DNA from 3 places in the Pseudoduganella sp. R-34 genome. Region 3 is predicted to be linked to each of the others. Evidence: predicted binding sites of a transcription regulator. Region 3 holds the regulator's gene; each other region holds the start of a gene.
What was found. Region 3 encodes FNR, which switches genes on or off when oxygen is low (the NO sensors DNR and NnrR bind a similar motif). Its sites were predicted from a motif close to TTGATNNNNATCAA; they were not measured.
Positions count from the first base shown of each region.

Region 1 (5,344 bases), 870 kb from region 3:
CGCTCTCGCTGGTTTTCCCTTCGCGCAGGTAGTCCAGCGAAGGATTGGGCAGCAAAGCTGCCTGCCGTCCGGCCGCGTCGACGGCTGCGACTTCCAGCGTCAGCGCCCGCAGCTCGGGATTGCCTTGCCGCGCACGTTCCAGCGCTTCGGCAAGCGTCAATGATGGTTGCGCCCACGCGGGGGCCAGGCAAATGGCCGCCAGCAAGGGCACGTAAATGGCTTTCACGATGTTGCTCCTTGATGATTGATGGGGAACGGCTGCATGCGGCAGCCGGATCAATCAGCGGAGCCTGTCGGGACGCGGAGGAATATCCGGGATGAAGGAATGGAAAGGCGGCTCCGGCGAAGGCACCGGAGCGATCGAATCGACTTGCTGGCGCCCGTCAACCAGGTTGGCGACAAACGGCGCATGCGAGTGATGGCAGAAGTCGCACTGCGTGCAGCAGGCACTATCCGAGCCTGCCGAATCAGCCGCCGCAGCCACATGCTCGTCGAACTGCGACACATTGATTTTCAGACAGCAGCTATCCGTCGCCGCCAGGGTCGCCTGGAGCGGCAGCACTAGTAACAGCAGGATAACGAGGAAGCGCCGGATATTCATTTGGCCAGATTATAGCAAGCGGCGCCCCGGTTCGCTGACGTGCAGGAATTTCGTCAGGATATCGCGCGGCGGCGTCACCGAGATATTCTTGAGCACCTGGCCCACGTTGCCGCGGTGATAACCGCCATGGGTAATCACGTGCATCAGCATTTCCTCGCGCGACATCTGGCCGGTGTCGCCGTCGGTGAACCTGAACTGCAGCCTTGCGGACAGCGCAGCTTCATCCAGGCTGGCGACATACTGCTGGTACCAGCCATCCGTTTCGATGACTGCAGCGCGCAGCTCCGCCAAAGCCGGCGTGGCCATGGTGTTGGTGGCCTCGTAGCCATGCGCCTCGCCGAGCAGGTGCGCGCGGAAGATCCGGTCGACGACGTAGATATGATTCAGGGTACGGATGGCGGTGTGCAGGTCTGCTTCCGAAGTAACGGACGCCAGCACGTCGAACAGTTCGACATTGGCCCAGGCCTTGTAGTCGAACAGTGTTTTGAGAATGGGCAGTGACATGGTTTTCAAGTGTAGTTAGCGATAGCGGCGCAGCAGCCGGTCGATGCTGCCATCGGAGACCAGGCCGCCGATGGCGCGCTGGACATCGTCGAACGGGATTGCAGATTTTTTCGAGAACGCACATTGCGCCTTGAAGGGATCAAACTCGAAGTCGATCCGCAGCTTGTGCTGGGGCTCTGCGCGCATCAGGTATTCCGCCGTCATGCGGCCCATGATGGCGTATTGCATGCGGCCATGCTGGATCTTCGAGATATTCAGCTCCATCGAAGGCGCATCCTCGCGCACGAACGCACGTCCCAGCGCGGCATCGATCATCGAATAGGAATACCCCAGCACCGTGCCGACCGGCTTGTTGGCCAGGTCGGATAGTGCCCGTACCGCAGGCGCTTCCGGCCGTGACACCAGCACGCCTGCATCGGGCATCAGCGGCTGGCTCCAGTTGAAAGTGCCGGGCAGCCAGCGCGGCAGTACGTAGCAGACGCCATCGGCCCGTCCGCTGGCCAAGTATTCGGCCACCCGCTTGGCGGGAACGCTGACGTAACGCGCCTGCCGCCCCATGCGATGCGCAATGCCGTCGCCAAGGTCCTTCAGCAGGCCATCGACCATCTCCCCGTCCTGGAAACGGGACAAGGGCATATTGTGGTTGGTCGCGGCGACAAACACCACTTCCCCCTGGCCGGCAACTGCTGCAGGGCTCAAGGCAAGCAACAGGCAGGAAGGCGCGAGACAAGAACGTAACATAAAGACATGATATCAGACGAGCTTGACCCAAGTCATGGATCATGCGTGGCAATCGGGCGCACACTTGTACCAACATCAACACAGGAGGACATCATGTCTTACCGCACCATCGTAGTCCATGCCGACCGGGCGGCGAACGCCGAAGCCCGCATCGCGCTGGCGGCAGCCATCGCCGCGCGTGAAGAAGCCCACCTGGTCGGCGCCGCGATGACCGGCATGCCACGCTCGATGTTGGCAGGCCGCAGTTACGAAGGCAGCGGCGTATTCCTCGCCGACTACCTGCGCCGTGCCGAGGAGCGCGTGCAACTGGCGCTGGAGCAATTCAAGTCCCAGGCCGATCGCCTTGGCGTCCAGTCTTTCGAAGCGCGCAGCAGCAACGACGACGAATATGCCGGCCTGTGCATGCAGGCGCGCTACGCCGACCTGGTGGTACTGGGACAGGCTCCAGCCGCCGACGACAATCAGGATAGCCTGCTGCCGGACCTGCCGGATTACGTGCTATTGAATTGCGGCCGCCCGGTACTGCTGGTGCCGCGTACGGGACGCTTCCCGACCATCGGCAAGCGCGTGATGGTGGCCTGGAACGGCAGCGTGGAGGCGGCAAAGGCCGTCACCGCCGCCCTGCCCCTGTTGCGCGGTGCGGAACAGGTCACGCTGGCAGTGCTGGGCAACAGCGCCGATACCCTGGGCGAGTCCCCGGGCGCCGATATCGCCTTGTACCTGGCGCGGCATGGCGTCAACGTGGAAGTCCTGCGCCGGCCAGAGCCGGCCGATCCCGGCAAGGCCATCCTGTCGCTGGCGGCCGACTTCAATGTCGACCTGCTGGTGATGGGCGCCTACGGCCATAGCCGCTTCCGTGAAATGATGCTGGGCGGCGCCACGCGCACCATACTGGCAACGGCGACGCTGCCTGTATTGATGGCGCATTGATTACGCGGTCAGCACGCCGCGGCGCATCTGGTCCAGCTCAATCGACTCGAACAGGGCTTTGAAGTTGCCTTCGCCGAAGCCCTGGTTGCCCTTGCGCTGGATGAACTCGAAGAACACCGGGCCAAGCTGGTTTTCGGAGAAGATCTGCAGCAGCAGGTCGCCCGGCTTGCCGTCGATCAGGATCTTGCGCTCGCGCAGGGCCTGCAGCTGCTCGCCATGGCCGGGGATGCGCCGGTCGACCAGTTCGTAGTAGGTGTCGATGGTGTCGAGCAGCTTCACGCCGGCGCCGCGCAGGCTGTCCACGGTCACGTACAGGTTGTCGCTGCCCATCGCGATGTGCTGGATGCCTTCGCCGCGGTACGCGTCGAGGTATTCCTGGATCTGGCCGGGGCGGTCGGTGCCTTCCTCATTGATCGGGATGCGCAGCTTGCCGCAAGGGCTGGTCATGGCCTTCGACTTCACGCCGGTGACCTGGCCTTCGATATCGAAATAGCGCACTTCGCGGAAGTTGAACAGGCGCTCGTAGAACTCGGCCCACTCGCCCATGCGGCCTCGGTGCACGTTGTGGGTCAGGTGGTCGATGTAGGTCAGGCCATGGCCTTTCGGGTTCTGGTCGACACCCGGAATCGGCTCGAAGTCCACGTCGTAAATGCTGATATTGCCGTTGCCGGGCCAGCGGTCCACCAGGTAGATCAGCGAATCGCCGATGCCTTTGATGGCCGGCAGGTTCAGTTCCATCGGGCCGGCCTTGCTCTCAAAGCCCCAGGCGCCAAGACGCAGCGCTCGCTTGTAGGCATAGGCGGCATCTTTCACGCGGAAGCCGATGGCGCAGACGGACGGGCCGTGCAGTTCGGCGAAGCGCTGTGCGAAGGAATCCTTTTCAGCGTTCAGCAGGAAATTGACTTCGCCCTGGCGGTACAGGGTCACGTCCTTGCTGCGATGGCGCGCCACCGCGGTAAAGCCCATGGCTTCGAAAGTCTTGCCCATTGCGACTGGGTCCGGCGCCGCGTATTCGATGAATTCGAAGCCGTCGGTGCCCATCGGGTTGTCCCACAGTGAGTCGGTCATTTGCTGTCTCCGGAAAAGTGTGTAGATAACGGATATACTACGCACTGATTCTGGATTTTTTGCGCATCATGAACGACAAGCGCGACTGAAGATGCGCATTTTGCGCACAACCAAGGGAAATGATGATGATTACCGTCGACCGCCACGACCTGTCCCTGCTGAACGAGCTTCAGCGCAACGGGGAAGCGACCAACGCCGCCCTGGCTGAAGTGCTGCATTTGTCGGTATCGCAGGTTGGGCGGCGCGTGCAGCGCCTGCGCGAGGCAGGGATCATCGACCATTATGCAGCCGTGCTGGAACCGACCACGGTGGGATTGGACGTAATGGCCTTCGTCCATATCACACTGGATCGCCACGGCGAGAAGCGCGGCGACGCCTTCGAAAAGGCGATCCGCGATGTGCCTGAAGTGATGGAGTGCTTCTCCGTGACCGGTGAAGCAGACTACGTGGCGCGCGTCGTATCGCACGACCTGGCATCCTTCGCCGACCTGATGATGAAGGAAATCCTGCTCCTGCCCGGCGTGGTCAACGTCAAATCCAACATCGCGCTGAAAAAGATCAAGCAGTCCACCGTGCTGCCGCTGGAGCACATCGTGCGGCCGAACCCGCGCAAGCAGCGCATCGAGTTCGCCCGCACTTGACGACAGCTAGATCTTGAAGTCGTCGAACGACACCCGCTGCGCGCCCTGCTCCTTCAGCATTTCGCGCGTGGCATGCAGCATTGCCGGCGGCCCGCAAACATAGAAGTCGCAATCGCGGGCCTGCGGCTGCTGCGCAAGAAACTCGTCGCGCACCACTTCATGCACCTTGCGGCCATTGTCGGACAGCACCACGTGCCAGCTGAAATGCGGGTAGCGCAGCGCCAGTTCGTCAAATTCTTCACGATACGGCACTTCGTCCGCAGCACGCGCCCCGTACCAGAAGCGCACGGTTTCCTTCGCGCCGGATTCCAGCTGCGCGCGAATCATCGACCGTAACGGCGCCATGCCGGCCCCGCCGCCGATGAAGACCTTCTCGTTCCGGCCCCGGCGCAAGGCGAATTCGCCAAACGGTCCATTGAACGCGACTTGCTCCCCCTCTTTCAGCGCGTGCACGTACGACGAGCCGATACCGCCGGCGACGTGCCGCACCAGCAGCGTCACGCAGCCGCCGGCCTGTGCGACCGGCAGCGACAGCGAATAAGACCGGCGCAAGGACTTGCGGGGCCCGAACAGCCCGCGCGTACGGGGAATGTGAAGCTGCACATAGCTGCCGGGGCGGAAATCGGCGCCCGCTTTCTGGTCCGGGCGCAGCACCACTTCACGCAGGGTCGGCGTGATCTCGCGCACGCGCTCCACCGTTGCCGTGCGGCTGACCATCAGTGCCGCACCATGGCTGACAGCGATTTCCATATCGGAGGTCACCGCCATGCCGCAGGCCAGCCGGTGGCCGCGGCGCAGGCGCTGGTCGGGAATGTGGTCGCCATCGGACGACGATGCCGGCGGCGCGTTATGGCAGGCG
Region 1 is NZ_CP184572.1:4,423,299-4,428,642, forward strand. Features, by position in the region: gene ACN9MW_RS20115 (TolC family protein) at 1-226, opposite strand, end outside; gene ACN9MW_RS20120 (hypothetical protein) at 281-601, opposite strand; gene ACN9MW_RS20125 (DinB family protein) at 611-1,105, opposite strand; gene ACN9MW_RS20130 (substrate-binding periplasmic protein) at 1,121-1,804, opposite strand; gene ACN9MW_RS20135 (universal stress protein) at 1,940-2,776, shown strand; gene hppD (4-hydroxyphenylpyruvate dioxygenase) at 2,777-3,844, opposite strand; gene ACN9MW_RS20145 (Lrp/AsnC family transcriptional regulator) at 3,964-4,485, shown strand; gene ACN9MW_RS20150 (FAD-binding oxidoreductase) at 4,492-5,344, opposite strand, start outside.
Region 1: a site for FNR is predicted at 1,869-1,882, ahead of ACN9MW_RS20135 (universal stress protein). Genes of this name have one in related genera too.

Region 2 (5,344 bases), 590 kb from region 3:
CAAAGCACTCTGGCGTCAAACGCCTTTGAGTGCGCGCGAAATCCACGAGGCTGTGGAAGAAGATCTGGGCTGGTCGTTCTCATCCACGCGTAAGACGGTGGAACGGATGATGGAGAAACAGATGGTTGCGCAGCACGTCCGCCACGGCGTGCAGGTCTACGAAGCCTTGCTCGACAAGGTGGAAACCCTGGCCGCTTATGCCCATGATTTCGGCACCCGCATCATGGAACTGGAGTCACCGCTGCCAGTCACCATGTTCTCGGGCAGTAAGCTCGTTGATGCCAGCGAACTGGCACAGCTTGAGCAGATGCTGTCCGACTGGCCCGATGAGGATGAAGCAAAGTGAGCGACTTCGACCTACTGTTGATGCGCTTCCTGCTCGCGAGCCTGGGCTGCCTTGCGGCAGGCTTCAGCGTGTGGGCGCTGAGCGCCCTGCTTCGGCGCTTCCTGCCGGCGCTGGCGGCGCAGCGGTCCTTGTGGCTGCTCGGTCAACTCACCGTGCTGGCGACCTTCGCCCTGCTATTGCTGCCGCATAGTGAGCGCGTGCGCTTGATTCCACCGCTCGAAATAGCAACGGAAACCGTGACGCATTACATCACGCCACCCAAAGCGCCACGGCCAACCGGTGCGGCAGCGGCGCCGGAACAGAATGAAGGCGGCACGACTCACGCGCGCGGCTGGCTTTTGCATGGCGCGCAGTTCTGGCTGGCCATTTACTTGATTGGTCTGGCGTGGGCGGTCATCAATCTACGCCGTGCGCAGCGCTGGCTGGAACGCCTTGCCGACAGCGGCACCAGGCGCGCCGCCGGGGAAGCGCCAGGACATGCCGACATCATTGAGATCGACGCTCCGATTTCGCCAATGCTGCTTGGGCTGTTGCGCCCTCGCTTGCTGCTGCCGCGCCATCTGGGCGGCTTTGACCAGCTACAGCGCGAGCTGATCGTCGAACACGAGATGACCCATTTGCGCCGCCATGACCTGCAGTGGATGGCCGCCGGTGTCTTGCTGCAGACGCTGTTGTGGTTCAACCCCTTCATGCGGTTTCTGCGCGCAAACCTCACCTGGGCCCAGGAGCTGGGCTGCGACCGTGACGTGTTGCGCGGTCGCCCAGCGTCACAGCGCAAGGCGTATGCCGCCGCCCTGGTAGCCCAGCTCAAACTGCAGCACGTGCCCACACAAGGCGCCCTGGCATTCGGCAGTATCGATGCCAACACGCTGACCGAGCGCGTATCGCTGATCCGCACGCCAGGCAACGCGCGCCGTGCCATGTGGGCCCGAGCTGCGACCGTCACGCTACTGCTTGCCATCGGGGCCGGGAATTTCGCTTTGCAGCCGGCGCTGGCCTGGAGCGTCTCGCCTTCCGCGCAGTCGATGGCAGCCCTCGATTGCACCAGCTTTGTCGATGCCGCCACCGGAAAGGCCCTGCTGCGCAAGGGCGATTGTTCGACGCGCATCACGCCTGTTTCGACCTTCAATATCGCCGTCAGCCTGATGGGCTATGACAGCGGCTTCCTGCGCGACCAGCACGCGCCGACGCTGCCTTACCTCGCCAGCTACCATGCCGGCCGGCCCGAATGGCGGCGCGATCTCGATCCGCAAGAATGGATTCGCGTCTCGGCTTCCTGGTATGCACAGCAAGTCACGACACATCTCGGCCGAGAACGTTTCAACCGCTACGTAAAGGCCTTCGGCTATGGTAACGGCGATACCAGCGGCGATGCGGGCAAGGACAACGGCCTGACCTGGTCATGGATCGGCTCCTCGCTGCAGATTTCGGCCGACGAGCAGACCACTTTCCTGCGTCGTCTGGTGCGGCGCGAGCTGGGCCTCTCGCCGCTCGCCTATGAGCAGACAGCCGGCCTGTTGAAGGTGAAGGATCTGCCGGGCGGCTGGCAAGTCTTTGGCAAGACCGGCACTGGCGCCCCCCTCGGCCCGGACGGCAAGGACGATTACTCGCGCTCCTACGGCTGGTTCGTAGGCTGGGCCACTAATGGCGAACGCACCATCGTGTTCGCCCGCCTGCTGCAAGACGAGAAACTCGAGGAAGGCGCTGCAGGACCGCGGCTCAAGGAAACCTTCCTGAACCAGCTGCCTGCACAACTCAAAGCACTCTAAGGACCAACAAAATGAAACGCAAAATCTTTGCCCTGCTTGCAGGGCTGGGCCTCCCTTTGCTCGCGTTTTCTGCAGAACACTGCCTGGCGATGGCCGATGCGGCCACCGGCAAGTGGCTGGTGCACGAGGGCGTGTGCGATAAGCGCTTGCCGCCGATGTCGACCTTCAAGCTGCCGATCGCCCTCATGGGCTACGACGCTGGCGTGCTGTGGGATGAGCATTCGCCCGTACTGCCCTTCAAGGAAGGCTACGTGGACTGGCGCCCCGCGTGGCGGCAAGCACATGATCCCAGCTCGTGGATGAAGGAATCCGTCGTCTGGTACTCCCAGCAGCTTACGCTGCAACTGGGCGAAGAGCGCTTCGCCAGCTACGTCAAGCAATTTGGCTACGGCAATGCAGATGTCAGAGGCGATCCGGGCATGAACAACGGTCTGTCCGAATCGTGGCTAGGCTCTTCGTTGCGCATCTCCCCGGACGAACAAATCGGCTTCCTGCGCCGCGTGCTGAATCGTGAACTCGGCGTCAAGCCGCAAGCCTATGCCATGTCCGCCGCTCTGGTACGGCGCCCTGAGCCTGCCGGGGGCTGGCAGGTCTTCGGCAAGACCGGCAGTGGCAAAGACGTTGGCTGGTACGTCGGCTGGATTGAACGCGATGGCAAGCGCATCGTCTTTGCGCAAGCCGGCAGCGCCAGCGGCATGGACGAACGCGATAACTTTTTGGCACGCTTGCCGCGGTTGGTCCCCTAGCGCGTTGCGCCGGGTCTTCTCCTCGCTTGACCTAGATCAAAAATATCTGACTTGCATTGAGAATACGCAGTTCTTTCCAAATTTTTGACCTGCGTCAATTCAATAACATGCATGTAAAAGATAAGATTTAGTTGTCAAACGGCGCAATCCCGTGCCGGACAAACCTGTGAGAAGAAAATGAAACCGACCTTGATGTCCAAAGCCATTGCAGCACTGGTGATCGGCGCCGCTACACTGGCGCCAGCTTATGCACAACATGGCCAGCACGGCGGCAGCACAGCCGTCCAATATCGTCCTGACGTGACCTTTACCCTGCATACCGATATCGCAGACGGTAAGCTGGTCTTCATCAGCGACGCCGGCGAGTCCAAGGGCAAGGTTAACCCGACCTTGCGCGTGCCGGAAGGTGCTGTGGTGCAGATCAACCTGGTCAACGGCGATGGCGCAACCCACGACATTTCGGTGCCCGATTTCAAAGTCAAATCGAACCAGCTGAAAGACAAAGGCGCATCGACCGCCGTCGTGTTCAAGGCTGACAAGAAGGGCGAATTCACGTACATCTGCTCCCTGCCCGGCCACGTGGCGGCAGGCATGATCGGCAAGATTATCGTGGGCGAAGGCGAACTCAAAGCCGCGCCAAAAGGCGCCGATGTTTCGCGCAGCCCATTGGAAGTAGGCACGCCGGTCGGCAAACGCGGCCCGCAAACCGTCAACGTGAAGCTGGATACCACCGAGGTGCTCGGCCAGATGATGGACGGCACCACCTACAAATACTGGACCTTCAACAGCAAGGTTCCAGGCCCGTTCATCCGCGTTCGCGTGGGCGATACCGTGAACGTGGACATGTCCAACGCCAAGGACAGCCACATGATCCACTCGGTTGACTTCCACGCCGTGACCGGCCCTGGCGGCGGTGCGGCCGTAACCCAGGCGGCTCCCGGCAGCGCCAAGAGCTTTACCTTCAAGGCCATCAATCCAGGCCTGTACGTGTACCATTGCGCTACCCCGATGGTTGCCCAGCACATCTCCAACGGCATGTACGGCATGATCCTGGTCGAACCTGAAGGCGGCCTGCCGAAAGTGGACCGCGAGTTCTACGTGATGCAGGGCGAGCTGTACACCGCGCAGAAGCACGGCACCCCAGGCGAAGCCGAGTTCTCGCTGGACAAACTGCTGGCCGAACAGCCGGAACACCTGATGTTCAACGGCACCCATGACGCGCTGACCAAGACCCACCGCATGGAAGCCAAGGTTGGCGAAACCGTCCGTATCTTCTTCGGCGTCGGCGGTCCTAACGCAACCTCCAGCTTCCACGTGATCGGCGAAGTGTTCGACCGCGTCTACAGCATGGGCGACCTGACCTCGCCTCCGCTGCAGAACGTGCAGACCACCACCGTGGCGCCAGGCGGTGCAACGATGGTCGAGTTCAAGACCGAGGTGCCGGGACGCTTCATCCTGGTCGACCACGCGCTGTCGCGGATGGAGAAAGGCCTGGTCGGCTTCCTCTACGTGACCGGCAAGGAGAATCCGGAAATCTTCCGGACCACCAGCAAGCCTGACGGTGATTCGGGCCACTGATCCACAGGATTAACACCGACATTACCTTAACCAGGACAGGACCCGCCCAGCGGGTCCTTTTGCCATTTCAGGAGAACCAAATGCCAAGCCCCAAAATCGACCCCCGCGAGTTCCTCAAGCGACTGCCCCTGTTCGCAGACCTGTCGCCGGAGGAGCTGACGCTGGTGGCTGCCGGCACTACCGAACACCACATCCCGCGCGGCAGCGCCGTCTTCCAGCGCGGCGATCCATGCGTCGGCTTCCACATGGTCATCTTCGGCCAGGTGAAGCTCAGTTTCCTGTCCGCCCAGGGCAACGAGAAAATCGTCGAGATCATCGGCCCGGGCCACAGTTTCGGCGAAGCGCTGATGTTCATGGAAAAGCCTTACATCGTCACCGCCCACGCAGTCAGCGACTGCATGCTGCTGCACATTTCCAAGCACACCGTATTTGCCGAACTGGCGCGCAACCCGCAGTTTGCACGCCGCATGCTGGCCGGCATGAGCCGCCGCCTGCACGGCCTGATTTCAGATGTGGAAGCCTATTCGCTGCGCTCCGGCAGCCAGCGGATCATTGGCTATCTGTTGAAGGATGACGATGCGACCGACGGTTCGGAGATTACGCTGGCCGTCAGCAAGAAGCTGCTGGCCTCGCGCCTGAACCTGACCCCGGAATACTTCTCGCGCGTGCTGCACGAGCTGGCCGACCAGGGCATGATTGCCGTGAACGGCCGCCAGATCAAGATTCTTGATTCTGCTCGTTTGCGAGCTTACGAAGGCTGATCGCAGCCAGCGCCAGGTCGAAACCCAGGCGCATGCAGGAAACTGCCAGTACCGCACCTGCCGTCTGGGCAAGCCAGCCAGGTGCGATGGCAGCAGCAAGCAGCATCACCACGCTGGCGGCATGCCAGGCAAACTGCACGCGCG
Region 2 is NZ_CP184572.1:2,957,820-2,963,163, reverse strand. Features, by position in the region: gene ACN9MW_RS13775 (BlaI/MecI/CopY family transcriptional regulator) at 1-346, shown strand, start outside; partial or broken gene ACN9MW_RS13770 (M56 family metallopeptidase) at 367-1,179, shown strand; gene blaOXA (class D beta-lactamase) at 1,267-2,115, shown strand; gene blaOXA (class D beta-lactamase) at 2,127-2,861, shown strand; gene nirK (copper-containing nitrite reductase) at 3,039-4,439, shown strand; gene ACN9MW_RS13750 (Crp/Fnr family transcriptional regulator) at 4,520-5,200, shown strand; gene ACN9MW_RS13745 (permease) at 5,157-5,344, opposite strand, start outside.
Region 2: a site for FNR is predicted at 2,888-2,901, ahead of nirK (copper-containing nitrite reductase). Genes of this name have one in related genera too.

Region 3 (5,344 bases):
CGCCGCAGACTTCGTCATATTGCGTACCCGCAGCTCTTCCACCACCACGACCGCGTGATTATTGCAAATCGTTGTTGTGGCTTTATGCAGGTAATCACGGCGCACATTGACAATGCGCGCATGGACACGCTGGACACGTGCTTTCGCCTTGCTCCAGTTCCGGCTGTATTTGACCTTGCGGGCCATTGACTGCTGCGCCTTGCGCAGCGCGATTTCATGCCGTCGGAAACTATTGATCGGTTCCAGATGCCCGCCGTCCGATAGCGTTGCAAAGCGCACGATGCCCATGTCGATACCAACCGGGCTGCCAATGGCCGTGACCGGCTCGTCCATGCGTTCCGTCTGGATCGATACCGACCAGTGCCCTGCACGAAGGCTAACGGTAATGTTGCGGACGGTACCAAGCACTGGGCGGCTGTTGCGGTAACGCAGCCAACCCAACTTGGGCAGGAACAGGCGATTGTTGCCCTGTTCGAGTTTGATTTGCTGGGGATCGGGATAATGGAAACTTTCTCGCCTGCCCTTCTTTTTAAAGCACGGGAAACCCGCCCGCTTGGCGAAAAAATTGGCAAAAGCGCGATCCAGGTTCTTCAGCGCCTGTTGCAGGGGATGGGTTGGCGCTTCCTTCAGCCAAGGGGTGTCCGGATCGTGGCGCCACGTTGTCAGCAACCTGCACAGAGCGGGGTAACTCAGATATTTGTCGCCGCCTTTGAAGCGCCTTTTCTGCACTTCCAGCCCTTTGTTAAACACGAACCGGCAGGCGCCAGCAAAACACTGCAGCGACCTACGCTGCTGCTCACTGGGAATCAGCTCAAACTGGAAGGCTTGCAAGCGCATAATACTGTAATTATATACAGCACCTGGAACAGGCGCGTTCAGTTGGACGCCGTCGGCGTCCGCGCTCTTGACCTCGGCCTGAAGGCCGAGGCTTGCCGCGCTTTAGGTCAAAAGTGAAAATTGACATGGATCATGTGCCCGAATTTTTTCCAGCGGCACAATTGCGGTTCGACACTACTGGAGAACCCCATGGATTCCATCGTCTTCGGGCCGGACCTCGCATTGGGCATTCCCGTTCTCGACCAGTCGCACCGCATCGTCTTCGACATGCTCGACGCCATGGAAAGCCTGCCCCGTCCCGCCTTTGACGCAGCCTGCCGCGACCTGGCAACTGAATTCATGGAACACCTGCGCGAAGAAAACAGCCTGATGGAGCGCATTGCCTACCCGGCTGCCCAGGCCCACCGCGCAGCCCATGGCTACTTGCTGGAAAAGGTCGCCCGCACCCTGCGCCTGCTGAAGGACGACGAGGAAGCCACGGCACGCGACATCATCCGCACGCTGCCGGACTGGCTCGAAGCCCACATCAACACCATGGACCTTGCGCTCGCAGTTGCGGCTTCCCGGTTAGAGTAATAAAGTGCTTGACTTAGAGTGCACTCTAACTTTTACGATCACCCCATGGAATCGCACCTGAGCATTGACGAAGTCGCCAAACGTACCGGCCTCACGGCCTACACCCTCCGCTATTACGAGCGCATCGGGCTGATTGCCCCGGTCAATCGTGCGGCGGGCGGCCAGCGGCGTTACGCGGCCTCGGACCTTGCCTGGATCGAATTCCTGCTGCGTCTGCGAACGACCCATATGCCAATCGGCAAAATGCAGTCATTCGCAAAACTTCGCGGCGCTGGGGACTCGACGGTGCCTGAACGGCGCCGGATGCTAGAAGAGCATATGCAGGACGTGCTCGCCGAAATCGAGGCGATGCAACAATCTGCAGCATCATTGCAGGCCAAGATCGAGTATTACCGCTCACTGGAGCAGTCCCTGGCGTCGAATCCAACCACCGATGGAGCACATGCCAATGAACACCGAAAGCCGCTACGAGCGCGGGCTCGCAAAACTGCGTGAAGTCGACGGCCAGGCCGGCGACCGCGTCGTGCAAAGCCTGGAAGATATTGCGCCCGATTTCGCCCGCTACCTGATCGAATTCCCCTTTGGCGACATCTATTCGCGCCCGGGGCTTGACCTGAAATCACGCGAGATCGCTGTGGTGGCCGCGCTGACCGCCATGGGCAACGCTGCGCCCCAGCTCAAGGTGCACATCCACGCCGCCCTCAACGTCGGCGTCAGCCGCGAAGAGATCGTGGAGACCATCATGCAGATGGCCGTCTACGCCGGCTTTCCGGCCGCGCTCAACGGCCTGATGGCCGCCAAAGAAGTGTTCGCGCAATAAAAAAGGGGCAGCAAGAGCTGCCCCATACACCCCCTACAGGTGAGAAAACTGGTAAGCCGGTCAGGCGACGGCGAGTTCCTGCGCCATGCCGCCGGACGACATGGCCTCGAGCCTGGCGCGGTCGGTAATCCGCAGATCGCGGTTGCTCAGGACGATCGAGCCATCCTGGCGCAGGCGGGCCAGCTGGCGGCTGACGCTTTCCACGGTCAGGCCCAGGTAGCCGCCGATATCTTCACGCGACATGCGCAACTGGAAGCTGGTCGAAGAGTAGCCGCGCTGGGCGTAACGGCCGGCGAGGTTCAGCAGGAACATGGCCAGCCGCTGTTCGGCACGCATATGACTCAGGAACAGCATCACCGACTGCTCGCGCTGGATTTCGCGGCTCATGGTGCGGTGGAACTGCTGCAGCAGGCCAGGAATCTGCATCACCAGCTCTTGCAGGCGGTTGAAGGGGATCTCGCAGACTTCACTGTCCTCCAGCGCCACGGCGTTGCAGGAATGCTGGCCATTGCCGATGGCTTCCATGCCCAGCAGGTCGCCGGCCATGTGGAAACCGCCAATCGTCTGTTCGCCGCGCTGGTTCACCTGCACGGTCTTGAAGTGGCCGAAGCGCACGGCATACAGGCTGTGGAAGCTGTCGCCGGTCTTGTACAGCGGCTCGTCGCGGTTCACGCGGCGGCGGCGGGAAATGATCTGGTCAAGGCGAGCAACATCTTCGTCGGCCAGGCCCTGTGGCAGGCAAAGGCGGTTGAAGCTGCACAGCGAGCATTTGGCTGCGACTGGTGCGCAGGATTTGGTGGCGTTTGCAGGGGTGATTGGGATGACCGGGCTCATTTTGCTGCTCCTTGTTTTCGATGGAAGCAGTATTGCGCCCGGCGTCATTTCCCGGTATCAAGCATCCTGTGTAGTTGCTGTAGTGGTTCCCCTACAGCCGCTCAGATCAGCCCGTGCTCGAGGGCATAGCGGGTCAGCTCAGCATTCGTGGACATGCCCATTTTCTCGAGGATGCGGCTGCGATAGGTTGTCACAGTGTTAGGACTGAGGTGTAGTTTTTCCCCTATGCGCACCAGGGACTCGCCCTGGGCAATCAGCTTGAAGACTTCCAGTTCGCGGTTGGAAAGCTCTTCGTGGTCGCCGCTCGCGCCGCCGCCGACCAGGGTTGCCAGTTTTTCAAGCAACGCCGGGCTGACGTGCTTGCCGCCCGAGGCAGCCTTGCGCACGGCCTCGATCAGGGTCGCCGTCGGCGCATCCTTGGTCAGGTAGCCGGAGGCGCCCGATTTCAGCGCGCGCACCGCGTAAATTTCCTCGGAATAGGTGCTCAGCACCAGCACCGCCATGCGCGGGCATTCGCTGCGCAGGGTCTTCAACAGGTCCAGGCCATTCTTGCCCGGCATCTTGATGTCCACCAGTGCCACGTCGAAACTGCGCTCGGCCACGCGCTGCATCGCTTCCACGGCGTTGCCGGCCTCGCCCTCCACGCTGATGTCGGGCGCAGTGCCCAGCATGAGGCGCACGCCGTTGCGTGCAATCGCATGGTCGTCGACCAGCAAAACGGTGATCCTGTCACCCATTCTTGTCCTCCAAAGGCAGGCGCAGCTGCAGCGTAGTGCCCTGCCCGGCCTTGCCGCTGATATTCAGTTCGCCGGCAAAGCGGCGCGTGCGCTCGTGCATGCCGAACAAGCCCCAGGATTCGCGGTCGGACAAGCCGGCACTCTCGATACCCTTGCCATTGTCTTCCACCCGCAGCACCACGTTTTCGCCGTCAATGTCCACGATGACGCGCGCCTCGCTCGCTTCGGCATGGCGCACCACGTTGGTCAGCGCTTCCTGCGCGACGCGGAACAACATGGTGCTGCGCTCCGCATCGAGCTCCAGCGCCTGCGCCTCCGGCGTGATATTGCAGGTGCATTGCAAGCCGCTGCGCTGCGCCACCTGTTCCGCATACCATTCCAGCGCAGGCCAGATGCCCAGCTGGTCCAACACGCTTGGACGCAGGTCGGTAATCACGCGGCGCACGGTCTCTATCGCATCTTGCGCCAGCTTGGCCGCATCCTTCAACAGTGGGTCCGATTGCTCGCCGCCGCGCTCGATGGCGACCGAGATATAGGCCTTGATGCCGGTCAGCAGGCCGCCCAGTTCATCATGGATTTCCTGGGCGATGCGGGTGCGTTCGTGTTCCTTCAGTTTTTCCTGGTACGCGGCCAGTTCACGCAGCTCTTTCTGCGACTGCCGCAGCACCTGTTCAGCCAGTTGTTTCTCGTCGATCAGGCGCTGCTCGCGCAGCAGGCGGTCGATGGCACCAGCCAGGAAGTCGAGGTAGCGGCCGTCGCTGTCCTTCACCAGGTAGTCGCGCGCGCCGCGGCGCATCGCTTCTGCCGCCACGGTGGCACTGTCGGCGCCGGTCAGCATCATCACCGGGATATTTGGCTGAGGCTCGCCGCGGTCTGCCGCAAGGCGGGCTAGGAATTCAAGCCCGGTCAGGTCGGGCAAGTGATAATCGAGCAGGATGCAGTCGGGCTCTTCGCGCAAGGCGATATCCAGGCCTTCCTGGCCGCTTTCCGCTTCCAGCAATTCGCAGTTGAAGCCCGGCGCCTGCGCAAAGGCGCGGCGGCAGGCGATACGGTCAACGATATCGTCTTCGACGATAAGGACCCTTACCCTGTTCATGGCAGCTCGCTGATGGTCCAGTACAGGTTGATGGAGCGGACCACCTCCACGAACTGGCGGTAGTCCACCGGCTTGGTCATGTAGCCGGCGACGCCCAGGTCGAAGCTGCGCATCTTGTCCTGCTGTTCTTCCGACGTGGTCAGGACGATGACCGGGATGCGGCGCAGCAGCGGGTCCTGCTTGACGTTCTGCAGGAACTCGATGCCGTTCATGATCGGCATGTTCAGGTCCAGCAGGATGATGCATGGCTGTTCGTTGCCCGGCTCGCGCAGGTATTCCAGCGCGGCCTCGCCGTTTTCCGTCGCCACGACACGGTTGCTGACATGGACTTCCTTCAGCGCGCGCAGGATGGTCATCACGTCGACCTGGTCGTCCTCCACCAGCAGGATCGGCTTGCTCGTATTATTCATGCGTTATTCTTTCTTTTCTTTGGCAGGGTGAAAT
Region 3 is NZ_CP184572.1:3,549,255-3,554,598, reverse strand. Features, by position in the region: gene ACN9MW_RS16365 (RNA-guided endonuclease InsQ/TnpB family protein) at 1-840, opposite strand, end outside; gene ACN9MW_RS16360 (bacteriohemerythrin) at 1,027-1,413, shown strand; gene ACN9MW_RS16355 (MerR family transcriptional regulator) at 1,459-1,908, shown strand; gene ACN9MW_RS16350 (carboxymuconolactone decarboxylase family protein) at 1,862-2,233, shown strand; gene fnr (fumarate/nitrate reduction transcriptional regulator Fnr) at 2,294-3,067, opposite strand; gene ACN9MW_RS16340 (response regulator) at 3,169-3,804, opposite strand; gene ACN9MW_RS16335 (response regulator) at 3,797-4,900, opposite strand; gene ACN9MW_RS16330 (response regulator) at 4,897-5,310, opposite strand; gene ACN9MW_RS16325 (sensor histidine kinase) at 5,307-5,344, opposite strand, start outside.